Regions from separate parts of the Arthrobacter sp. 10L424 genome, predicted to be linked through region 2. Evidence: riboswitches for the same ligand, from Rfam matches in the RefSeq annotation. Region 2 holds a riboswitch; each other region holds the start of a gene.

Region 1 (3,869 bases), on a different contig from region 2:
CGCCGGGCCAGTGCCAGGCCTGCTTCCGGCTGCTGACCGCCGTAGTAGTCCCCGCCGTTGAAGTTGGGGTCCTGCCTGATGGCCAGGGTCTGGGCCTGGGCGAAGGCAATCTGTTCGGCGGTGCTGCTGGCGCCCACCGAAAACACGCCGCAGCGCCGGACCCGGTCCGGGTAGCTGACGGCCCACTCGAGTGCCCGCGCCCCGCCCAGTGAACCGCCCAGCACGGCGTACCAGCTGCGGATGCCCAGGGCGTCCGCCAGCCTGGCTTCGGCCGCCGTCGTGTCCCGCAGGGTGACCAGCGGGAAGCGGGACCCCCAGGGCCGGCCGTCCGGCGCCGGCGTCGAGGGTCCCGTCGAGCCGTAGCAGCCGCCAAGGATGTTGATAGAGACGACGAAGTACTTGTCCGTGTCCACGGGGGCGCCGGGTCCGGCAAGCTGCTCCCACCACCCCGGTTCCTCGCCGGCACCCCGCGTGACGTGGGTGTCCCCCGTCAGGGCGTGTTCGATCAGCACCGCATTGGAGCCGTCCGGATTGAGGGTTCCCCAGGTCTCATAGCCAAGGGTGACATCCGGCAGCCGGGCGCCGGATTCGAGGTCCAGGTCGCCAATCCGGAGGTACCGGACCGTTCCATCCAGGGCTGCATCACCCGGAACCGGGGCCTGGACGTGGGCGGTCGTGTTTACGGGTGCACCCTGGCGGGTGACGGCAATCGTCATGTGAGGACCTAACTTCGCGCTTGCCCACCGTCAGCTGACCGGCAGGCCAGGTCTTCACCCGGGGCACCCCGCCGCGAAAGGAGGGTTGCCGGCCAGCAAGCCGGGGCTGTCGCTGGCACTCATGACCTGCACTGAGCTTACGAAATGCGGCGGCGTTGTGGCGAAGATTGTGACGCCCGTGTGACAGCCACATGCGTCAGCACCGCAGTTTCCCCACTTTTGAAGGCCGTGGGCGGCGGGTCGCCCCGGAGTGTCGGCGACTCCCGGCCTCATGCCCGCAAAGGTGGGGAAACTCGGCGTTGACCTCGCTTAGGCGTCCTTGGCCGCCCGGAAGCCGGCTTCGAGGTCCGCGAGGATGTCGTCGATGTGCTCCAGGCCCACGGACAGGCGCACCAGACCGGGGTTGACGCCGGCAACGGCCTGCTGCTCCGGGGAGAGCTGGCTGTGCGTGGTCGACGCCGGGTGGATGACCAGCGAGCGCACGTCACCGATGTTCGCGACGTGCGAGTGCAGCTCCAGGGCGTCGACGAACCGCTTGCCGGCCTCCGCTCCCCCGGCGATGTTGAAGGCCACGACGGCGCCGGTCCCCCTGGGCCCGTACTTGCGGCCGCGCTCGTACCAGGGGCTCGACGGCAGCCCGGCATAGGCGACCGATTCGACGTCGTCCCTGGCCTCGAGCCATTCGGCGACAGCGGTGGCGTTGGCGACGTGCCGCTCCACGCGCAGGCTCAGGGTCTCGATGCCCTGGGCGATGAGGAAGGCGTTGAACGGGGATACCGCCGAGCCGAGGTCGCGCAGCAGCTGGACGCGTGCCTTGAGGATGTAGGAGAGGTTGGCGCCGAGGGCGCCGTCCTTGCCGAGGTCCCGGGCGTAGACCAGGCCGTTGTAGGTGGGGTCAGGGGTGTTGAATCCCGGGTACCGCTCCGGATCCGCGCCGAAGTCGAAGTTGCCGGAGTCCACGATCACGCCGGCGATCGCGGCGCCGTGGCCGCCGAGGTACTTGGTGGCGGAGTGGACCACGATGTCCGCGCCCCATTCGATCGGCCGGATGAGGTACGGCGTGGAAAGGGTGTTGTCCACGATCAGCGGCACCCCGGCCTCATGGGCCACCTGCGAGATGCCCTCGATGTCCAGGACGTCCTGGCGCGGGTTGGAGACCACTTCGCCGAAGAACAGCTTGGTGTTGGGCTGCACGGCGTCGCGCCACTGGGCCAGGTTGTCCGGGTCCTCCACAAACGTTACGAAGATACCGAACTTCTTCAGGGTGTGCGCCAGGAGGTTGTAGGTGCCGCCGTAGAGGCTGGGGCTGGCCACCACATGGTCTCCGGCCTCGGCGATGTTCAGGATCGCGAAAGTCTCCGCGGCCTGCCCGGAGCTCAGCAAGAGCGCCGCGAGCCCGCCTTCCAGGCTGGCCACGCGCTGTTCCACGGCGTCCTGGGTGGGGTTGCCGATCCGGGTGTAGATGGGAGCCAGTTCGGCGAGGGCGAACCGGTTGGCGGCGCTTTCAGCGCTGGGGAAGACGAACGACGTCGTCTGGTAGATCGGAAGCGACCGGGCACCGGTGGCGCTGTCCGGCTCCTGGCCGGCGTGGATCTGGCGGGTTTCGAAGGACCAGGCGTTGGACATCGGAGACTCCTTTGGGGACTGGGCACAGACTGCCCGGAGCTCCTTGGCCCGGGTCAACTCTGGCGCCGCGCTTGCCTTCCGGCGGGCGCCGGACGGCCAGGTCTTCACCCGGGGCACCCCACCGCGATACGAGGGTTGCCGGCCAGCAAGCCGGGGCTGTGCGCTGGCACTCATGACCTGACCCCAGTCTAGGAACGGGTTCCGGGCTCTGGATAGCTTTGTGACGAAGATGAAGCCGGGCGGCCGGCTGGCCCGGCCGGGCCCCCTGGTTCCGCGCAATGACGCGGAAAAGAGCACTTCGGGGGCACCCCGAAAATGACATCCCATCTCGGTTAGGCGAGCCTAAGCTGAGAGCCGCATCACAAAGTGCCAAGATGAGGTCATGCGCATGGATCACGTCTCTTACGCCTGTGAACAAGATGGCCTCGCTGCCACCACCGAACGAATTGCGTCTGCCCTCGGCGTCGAAGCCGTGAAGGGCGGAGTACACCCCCGATTCGGGACCCGCAACATGATCATCCCGCTCGCGGGACACAAGTACCTGGAGGTCGTGGAGGTCCTGAACCACCCGGCCTCCGACAAGGCCCCCTTCGGCCAGGCCGTCCGTGCCCGCTCCGAAGCAGGCGGCGGCTGGATGGGCTGGTGCGTCGAGGTTGACGACCTGGCCCCGTTCGAGGAGCGGCTCGGCCGCGCCGCCGTCAACGGCAACCGCAAGTTCCCGGACGGCCGCGAACTGGTCTGGAAGCAGATCGGCATCCTCGGGCTCATCGCCGATCCCCAGGTCCCGTACATGCTCAGGTGGGAAGGCGACCCGGAACTCCACCCGTCGAAGGCCTACGAGAGCCAGGTCAAGATGTCCGCCCTCACGATTGCCGGCTCCGCCGAGCGCGTCACCGAATGGCTGGGTGTTCCGGTGGAAAAGCCGCTGGAAGACGTGGCCGTGAACTGGATCGCTCCCCGCGGAACCCCCGGCATCCTGTCCGTCACGTTCGAGACGGCCTCCGGAGCCGTCACGATCTGACGTTTCACCGCCCCACACTTCGGCCGCCATCAGCGGGTGCCAATGACGTCACCCACCGATGACGGCCGAAATACTTTAACGCCAATACAGAAACGGCGCACCGGCGGCCCGGCCGGCTCTGAAAGGCGACGCGGGGTCACTTCGCGCCCGTCCAGTGCCTCCGGATGGGCTCGAAGTGACTCCGCGTTGCTTTGTGTTGGTGCGCACTCAGCCCAGGCCGATGGCCTTGCCAAAGAGGCTGAAGCCGACGAATGCCACGATGTCCAGGACGGCGTGGGCGATCACGAGCGGCATCAGCCGGCGGGTTTTGGTGTAGACCACGGCGAAGATGACGCCCATGATGGCATTGCCGATGAACGGGCCGAACCCCTGGTACAGGTGGTAGCTGCCCCGCAGCATGGCGCTGGCGAAGATGGCCGCAGGCACGGACCAGCCGAGCTTCCCGAGCCGGTCCAGCAGGTAGCCCACCACGATCACTTCCTCCACGATCCCGTGCCGGATCGCGG
Region 2 (3,869 bases):
GCAGGTCCGGATGGGTACCTTTCGAATTTACCGCACGCGGCAGGGGCTGCGATGCCAGGTTGGTTCCCCGCCCGGTCAGTCCTGGGTGCAGGGGGCCGCGCCGGCAGTGCCGGGCGTGTTGGGTGCCCAGTGCGGGTAGCTGCGGGTGTCGTTGGCCGGAACCCACCTTCCCGCGTCCACCACGTAGTCCCAGCCGAGGCCGGTCTGGCGCAGCTCCTGGATACCGGCGAGCAGACGCTGGGCGTCCTCCAGCCGGGACCCGACTCCGAAGCTGGCCCGCAGCGAGCCGGAGGGCAGCCCGAGCCGACGGAGCAGGGGGTGCGCGCAGAACCGGCCGTCGCGCAGCCCGATGCCGTGTTCGGCCGAGAGATACGCCGCCACCAGGCCCGCGTCGTAGCCTTCAACGGAGAAATTGACGACGCCGATCGTGCCGGTGCCGGCCCCGTTCCCCGGTTCGTGGCCTGCCGGCACGTCGTAGGACGCACTGTCCGCGAAGATCTGGTGAACGGTCACGCCGTCGATCCGGGCGAGGCCCTCGACGAGGAACGACCGGATGGCGTTTTCGTGCGCGTGCCACTGTTCCACGTCCAGGCCGGCGATGACCTGGGTGGCCCGGGCCAGGGTGGCGGCGCCGAGGACATTGGGAGAGCCGCCTTCATGCCGGGCGGGGCCGGTGGTCCAGCTGACCGTGTCAATCCGGGCGTCCTGCACGGCTCCGCCGCCGGCCAGGTGCGGCGTGCCGGCGTCGAGCCAGTCGGGACGGCCCACCAGCACGCCCGCGCCGAAGGGCGCGTAGAGCTTGTGCCCGGAGAACGCTAGGTAGTCGACGCCGTCCGCGGCGATGTCGATCCGCCGGTGCGGGGCCAGCTGGGCGGCGTCGACGACGATCCGGGCGCCGTATTCGTGGGCCAGGGCGGCCAGTGCCCGGATCGGCAGGATCTCTCCGGTGACGTTGGAGGCGCCGGTGACGGCGAGCAGGCTGACGCCGCCGTGGGCGAGTTCCCCGCGGAGCAGTTCCAGCGTGGCGGCGAGGGTGGGCGCGGCGATGACGCTGCGGTGCGGCACCCGCTGCCAGGGCAGAAGGTTGGCATGGTGTTCGATGTCGAGGTAGAGAACCTCGCCGGTGTGCACGCCGTCGACGACGGGCAGGCAGCCGGCCAGCAGGTTCAGGGAGTCGGTGGTGTTCCGGGTGAAGATCACGGCGTCGTCCGGGCGGCCGCCCACGAAATCGCGGACGATGGTGCGGGAGTTCTCGTAGACCGAGGTGCTGATCTGGGAGGCATAGCCGGCGCCGCGGTGGACGCTGGCGTAGAACGGCAGGATTTCGTTGAGGTAGGCCGAGACCACCGACAGTGCGGGCGCCGAGGCACCGTAGTCCAGATTGGCGTAGCGGACGTGGCCGCCCCGGATCAGCGGCGCCTGGATCTCGGCGCCCGTCACCGCGGCCAGCGGACGGCGGGCGATGGCGAACCGCGCATCGGGATGCGCTTGGCCGGCGACGGCATGGAGTTCGGGGGTGGCGGGAATGGTGGCAGTCGTCATGGGACCTCGCTTGAAAAGGACCCCACGTACCGGGGATCCGCGCTTGCCGGGTCCGTTCCGGACCGGCCAGGTCGTCACCCGGGGCACCCCGCCGCGAATGGAGGGTTGCCGGCCAGCAAACCGGGGTTTAGCGCTGGCACTCGTGACCTGTTTCGAGCCTAGGACATTCCCCGCCCGCGCGAAAAGGTGCTGGCTGATTGTGAAGCTGTTTGTTACGCGGGCGCTAGCACACTCGCTAGCACGCTGCGCTGGCTGCGGCGATGCCGGTCCGGGGCCTCGTCAGGAGCTGCAAAGTTGAACAGGTTCCCGGGCATCCGGCGCCCGGGCGGGCGGTGCCGCCGCAGACCGGATTTGCCGTCGCTGCGACCGCTTCGGCGGGCTCTTCGGCGGGTTCCCGGACTGGCCGGGCGGCGTCCCGGCTCGGGGCGGTCCGCTGGCTGCCGGTGGAGATGCTGAGGCCGAACAGGGCATCGAGGGCAGCGGCGTAGTCGTCCTGGCGCCCAAGCGCGGCGAGCTCCCGGCCGCGGACCGTCGGGGTATGGAGCAGGCGCCGGATCAGATGCCGGAGGGCGAGGTTCACGTCGTCAGCCGAGGCAGACCGGCCATGCTGTTTGCTGACGCGTTCCATTTCGCTGTGGAGGACCTGATGGAGGTGCTCGCGCAGGGCGACGACGGCGGTGTCCACGGCGCGCCCGGCTTCCTCTTCCTCGAAGTGGCGTGCCGCCTGCTGGACCAGGGCGCGGGCGCGGCGCAGCGCCGCGGCGTCCGCCGGGGGAGCAGCGCGGTGCACCGATTCCAGCGTGATGAGTTCGACGCCTGGCAGCCCGCCCACGCGGGGGTCGAAATCGTGGCTGGGAGCGAGGTCGATGATGGTGAGCGGACGGGCCGCACCCTCACGCCACCAGGTGAGGGCGGCAGCGTCGAGCCGGGCCCCCGAGCCGCTGCAGCCAATGAGGAGGTCCGCCCCCGCAACGGCTGCCGGCAGCTGGCCGGCGGAGAGGGCGGTGCCGCCCCTGGCCGCCACGAAGGTCTTCGCGCGGCCGGAGTGGGAGAAGACCGAAATGTCGGTACATTTCCGGTTCCGGAGCAGCTCCGCGACGCACGCGGCGTAGGCGCCGGTCCCGAAGAGAACGGCCGACGCGCCGGCGATTCCGGCCTGTTTGGTGCCGTCCCGCGGGCCTCCGGCGGCGGCAAGGTCCAGGGCAACGGAAGCGATGGATCTGCTCGCGCTGCTGAGTGCGGTCTGTGCCCCCACGTCCTTCGCGGTGCGGGATGCGGCCTGGAACAGCCTGCCCAGCCGTCCGCTGGTGGTTCCGGCGGCCTGCGCGTCCGAGAGTGCGCGCCGGACCTGGCCGGCGACTTCGCGTTCACCCACGACGACGGAATCCAGCCCCGCTGCAACGGCGAAAAGGTGTTCCGCGGCCGCAGTTCCCCGTAGTTCCTCGAAGAGGCCCGAAAGGCGGATCGTGGGCAGCCCGGAACCGAGATGGACCGACTCGAGGACGTCCGTGCGGGCGGCTGCCAGGCCCGCCTCGGACGGGACTTCGCAGTAGATTTCGAATCGGTTGCAGGTGGACAGGACCACGGAAGCGGCGACGGGCGAGCCGCCGGCGAGAAGCTGCGGCGCGAGCCCGGTGGCGGCTGCGTGCAGTGCGGCGGCCGATTCGGGCCCCAGGTCCCGGTACTTCGCCATGAGCACCAGTAGTACGGGGCCGATCCCGGCGGTGCCGCCAGTCCGGGCATGAGCTGTGTCAGACAAGGCTGCTCTCCTCCCAAAAAGATGCCCTACCTTGAGGCCGGCTGAGGCCGGCCGTCTTGGACAGCGTCGTACAGGGAGGTTGCGGAATCCTTGGGGCGGGTCCGCGGGTTGCTAGAGCAGGTCGTCCAGGCCGGGGTTGAGGCGCTTGAGGACCTCGGAGTGGAGGATCGAGTTGGTGGCGAGGGCGTTGCCGCCGAAGGGGCCGTCTTCGCCTTCCAGGGAGGTGAAGCGCCCGCCTGCCTCGGTGACGATGGGTACCAGGGCGGCCATGTCGTAGAGGTTCAGCTCGGGCTCGCAGGCGATGTCGACGGCGCCTTCGGCCACGAGGCAGTAGGACCAGAAGTCCCCGTAGGCGCGGGTGCGCCAGACTTCCTCGGTGAGGCCGAGGAACTCGTCGAGGTTGCCGCGCTGCTTCCAGCCGCCCAGGCTGGAGTAGGACAGGGAGGCGTCCGAGAGTTCCGAGACGTTGGAGACCTTCAGCCGGGTGGCGGCGGCCAGCGACCGGCCCATGTAGGCTCCGGCGCCCTTGGCGGCCCACCAGCGTTTGCCCAGTGCGGGGGCGCTTACG
Region 3 (3,869 bases), on a different contig from region 2:
TCCTCGGCCACTGCCGTGTCGCGGCCGGACCCCAGCAGCGTGTTGAGGCCGTAGACCTTGTGCCCGGACTCAATGGCCCGCTGGACCACCTCCCGGGAGCGGCCCAGCACTTCGAGGGCCTGTTCGCTCAGGACCACCCGCACGGAGGGGTCGGCGGCCGCCGCGGCGACCTCCCGGGCGTGCAGCCGGGCCGTGCCGATGAGGAAGGACGCTGCGGCGGCCGGCTGGTCGGTCATGGCGCTAGAAGTCCCGCAGGTTCCGGCGGAGGCCGCCGTCGCCGTAGCTGGTCCGTATCAGCCCCCGGCGGCGGAGCACGGGGGTCAGCCGGTCCAGGACGCCGTGGACCGTCGCGGGGTCCACGAACCCGGAGAAGAGGAACCCGTCGCCGCCCACCTGCGCCCCGGTCTCTTCGAGGTAGTCCGCGATCTCCTCGGCCGTGCCGATGATGCTGTCCCCCGCGCCGCCGCTGCGGGCCTGGAGGAGCTGGCGCAGCGTGGAACCCGGCGGCGCGGCCTTGGTGAAGTGGTCGAGGGTGCCCTGGTTGCTGTTGGTGTGCAGCTCCGGCAGCGGGGCGTCGAGGTCGAACTGCTTGAAGTCGATGACGGAGAGGTAGGAGATGGAGTTGAGCTGGCTGTCGATGTCCCGCTGCGTCAGGTCCCGGCGCCGGGCCCGCAGGTCCTCCGCCTCCGCCCGCGAGCCGACCACCGTGGGCTTGAGGACAAACAGCACCTTGACGTCATCCGGGTTCCGGCCGGCGGCGGCGGCCTCCGCCCGGATGGAGTCCCGGTAGGCCTTCATCCCGTCCGCTCCCCGGGCGAGCGCAATCGCGACGTCGGCGTTGCCCCCGGCGAAGGCCTTGCCCCGCGGGGAGGCCCCTGCCTGCACCAGCACGGGTTCCTCCGGCAATGGTGCCGTGTTCAGCGGCCCGCGGACCTTGAAGAACTCGCCGTCGTGGTGGATCGGGTGGACTTTGGTGTGGTCCGCGAAAATGCCCCCGCCTGCGTCCTCCCGGATCGCGTCCGGTTCCCAGCTGCGCCACAGCCGGCGGACCACATCCACGAATTCCTCGGCCTTCTCATAGCGCCGGTCGTGTTCGATCTGCTGATCCAGGCCGTAGTTCTGGGCAGCGAGGTCGCTGCCGGAGGTCACCACGTTCCAGCCCAGCTGTTCGTGCGAGAAGTGCTGCAGGGTGGCCAGCAGCCTCGCCGCCGTGAACGGCGGGTAGAAGGAGGCGCTGATCGTGGGCACGATGCCCAGGTGCCTCGTGGCGGAGAACAGGTACGGCACGAGGGCCAGCGGATCGTGTTTCGGCGCGAAGGACGCCTGCGCCAGGGAAACTTCCGCGCTGCCGCCGTAGGTGTCCGGGACGGTGAGGGAATCCTCGATGATGAAAAGGTCCAGGCAGGAACGTTCAAAGGCCCGGACCGCGTCCTGGTACAGCGCCGGCTTCTTCCAGTCATAGCCGATCCCGTAGCCGGGGGTTCCCCAGCCCTGGACGCCGAAGCCGTGGCCCACAAACCACCCAAAATGCAGCATGGGACCGACTGTAGGGGCATCCGAGGCGTTCACGGCCACCTGATTTCATCCGGCGTAAAGGGACTTCACCTCCCGTCATTATCCCCCCGGAACCGCCGGATGGGTCCCCGCACTCCGGCGGATTCCGTTACCTAACATGACGACGGCGGCGGTGCCGGCCGGCGTCGCGGGTGTTACGTTTTTGGTGAGTAATGAGAACCGGCGCCAAGCCCTGACTGGCCGGTCGGCAACCCTCCCTTTCGCGGCGGGGTGCCTCAGGTGAATACTCGGCATATCGACCAATTCGAGCTGCAAGCGTGAAAGAAGGAGATCCGTCGTGCCTGACGCGTCCGCCCCCGCTGTCCCCGATACAGCACCCCGTACAGTGCCAGCCCCGGCCCCCGCCGTCCCCGCTGCCGGGGAGAGACTGGCGTACCGCCTGTTCACCGGCCCCGACGACCGCGCCTTCTGCGAGCGCGTCTCGGCCGCCCTGGCCGAGGGCTATGTGCTGCACGGCGGCCCGGCCGTCACGTCCAACGGCGGCAGCGTCATCGTGGCCCAGGCCGTGGTGCTGCCGGCCGCGATCGCCAGCGCCGATGCCGCCGTCGCCAATGCCGTGGATGACCTGGAGTTCGACGGCGAGGGCCACGCGTGAGCTACGCCGGAGACCTCAGCCCGCAGGAGGCCTGGGCCAAGCTGGAGGACGGCGCCATCCTGGTGGACGTGCGCACCGAGGGCGAATGGGCCCACATCGGCATCCCGGACACCAACGAGACCGACAACGATCCGCTGTTCATCCAGTGGAACCTCGCCGGCGGCATCCCCAACGCGCGCTTCGTGGAACAGCTGAAACAGCAGGCCCCCGAAGAGCCGGGCACCGAACTGGTCTTCCTGTGCCGTTCCGGCGCCCGCTCCATCGCCGCAGCCATCGCCGCGACGGAGGCCGGCTTCACCTCCTACAACGTCCTCGAGGGCTTTGAAGGCGAACCGGACCGCTACGGGGAGCGCACCGTCAACGGCTGGAAGAACCGCGGCCTGCCCACCAACCTCGGAAAGCACTAAGTGGCCTTCAACCCCGATGCCGCCGGCTGGAGCGCCGACACCCAGGCCGTCCGCGGCGGGCTCGACCGCACCGGCTTCCAGGAAACGTCCGAGCCGATCTTCCTGAACTCCGGCTTCGTCTACGAATCCGCGGCCGCCGCCGAGCGTGCGTTCACCGGCGAGGACGAACGCTTCGTCTACTCCCGCTACGGCAACCCCTCGGTGGCCACGTTCCAGGAACGGCTCCGGCTGCTCGAAGGCACCGAGGCCTGCTTCGCCACCGCCTCGGGAATGTCCGCCGTCTTCACGGCCCTCGGCGCCCTGCTGGCCGCCGGCGACCGCGTCGTCGCGGCCCGCTCGCTGTTCGGCTCGTGCTTCGTGATCCTCAACGAGATCCTTCCCCGCTGGGGTGTGGAGACGGTCTTCGTGGACGGCCCGGACCTGGAGCAGTGGCGCGCCGCACTGTCGGAACCCACGACGGCGGTCTTCTTCGAATCGCCGTCGAACCCGATGCAGGAAATCGTGGACATCGCCGCCGTGAGCAACCTGGCGCACGCCGCCGGGGCGACCGTCGTCGTCGACAATGTCTTTGCCACTCCCCTGCTGCAGCGCTGCGGGGAGCTGGGCGCGGACGTGATCGTCTACTCCGGCACCAAGCACATCGATGGCCAGGGCCGGGTGCTCGGCGGCGCGATCCTGGGTACCAAGGAGTTCATCGACGGCCCGGTCAAGCAGCTCATGCGCCACACCGGGCCGGCGCTTTCGGCGTTCAACGCGTGGGTGCTGACCAAGGGGCTGGAGACCATGGCCCTGCGGGTGAACCATTCCTCCGCTTCCGCGCTGCGGCTGGCGGAATGGCTTGAGGAGCAGCCCGCGGTCAGCTGGGTCAAGTACCCGCTGCTGCCGTCGCACCCGCAGCACGATCTGGCCGCCCGGCAGATGAAGGCCGGCGGCACCGTGCTGACCTTTGAGCTCTCCCCGTCCGCCGGGCGCTCGGCGAAGGAGGCCGCCTTCGCGCTGCTGGATGCGCTGCGGATCATCGACATCTCCAACAACCTCGGCGATTCGAAGTCCCTCATCACCCACCCCGCCACCACGACGCACCGCGCCATGGGGCCGGAGGGCCGCGCGGCAATCGGCCTCAGTGACGGCGTGGTGCGCCTCTCCGTGGGGCTCGAGGACATCGAGGACCTGGTCCGCGACCTGGGCCAGGCGCTCAAGCAGGTCTAGGTTTCCTCCGCGAGTTGGCATTTCGCGGCAGTGTTTCCTGAACACATTGCCGCGAAATGCGCACTCGGCGGCGGGCCCGCTCA

Evidence for each region. A riboswitch is a leader RNA that binds a small molecule or an ion and turns the genes downstream of it on or off. The one in region 2 is predicted to bind S-adenosylmethionine.
Region 1: another riboswitch for S-adenosylmethionine. It lies ahead of AC1DC5_RS09845 (bifunctional o-acetylhomoserine/o-acetylserine sulfhydrylase); the one in region 2 lies ahead of AC1DC5_RS13975 (aminotransferase class V-fold PLP-dependent enzyme).
Region 3: another riboswitch for S-adenosylmethionine. It lies ahead of AC1DC5_RS17000 (DUF1737 domain-containing protein); the one in region 2 lies ahead of AC1DC5_RS13975 (aminotransferase class V-fold PLP-dependent enzyme).

Annotation. Positions count from the first base shown of each region.
Region 1 is NZ_JBFTJH010000004.1:25,063-28,931, reverse strand. It holds gene metX (homoserine O-acetyltransferase MetX) at 1-716, opposite strand, end outside; SAM riboswitch class IV at 728-843, opposite strand; gene AC1DC5_RS09845 (bifunctional o-acetylhomoserine/o-acetylserine sulfhydrylase) at 1,026-2,399, opposite strand; SAM riboswitch class IV at 2,405-2,520, opposite strand; gene AC1DC5_RS09840 (VOC family protein) at 2,725-3,363, shown strand; gene AC1DC5_RS09835 (CPBP family intramembrane glutamic endopeptidase) at 3,571-3,869, opposite strand, start outside.
Region 2 is NZ_JBFTJH010000008.1:16,484-20,352, forward strand. It holds gene AC1DC5_RS13975 (aminotransferase class V-fold PLP-dependent enzyme) at 76-1,542, opposite strand; SAM riboswitch class IV at 1,577-1,690, opposite strand; gene AC1DC5_RS13980 (glutamyl-tRNA reductase) at 1,778-3,235, opposite strand; gene hisN (histidinol-phosphatase) at 3,413-3,869, opposite strand, start outside.
Region 3 is NZ_JBFTJH010000011.1:127,954-131,822, forward strand. It holds gene AC1DC5_RS16990 (aromatic amino acid ammonia-lyase) at 1-236, opposite strand, end outside; gene AC1DC5_RS16995 (NtaA/DmoA family FMN-dependent monooxygenase) at 241-1,536, opposite strand; SAM riboswitch class IV at 1,724-1,839, shown strand; gene AC1DC5_RS17000 (DUF1737 domain-containing protein) at 1,901-2,170, shown strand; gene AC1DC5_RS17005 (rhodanese-like domain-containing protein) at 2,167-2,577, shown strand; gene AC1DC5_RS17010 (O-succinylhomoserine sulfhydrylase) at 2,578-3,786, shown strand; gene AC1DC5_RS17015 (glutamate--cysteine ligase) at 3,867-3,869, opposite strand, start outside.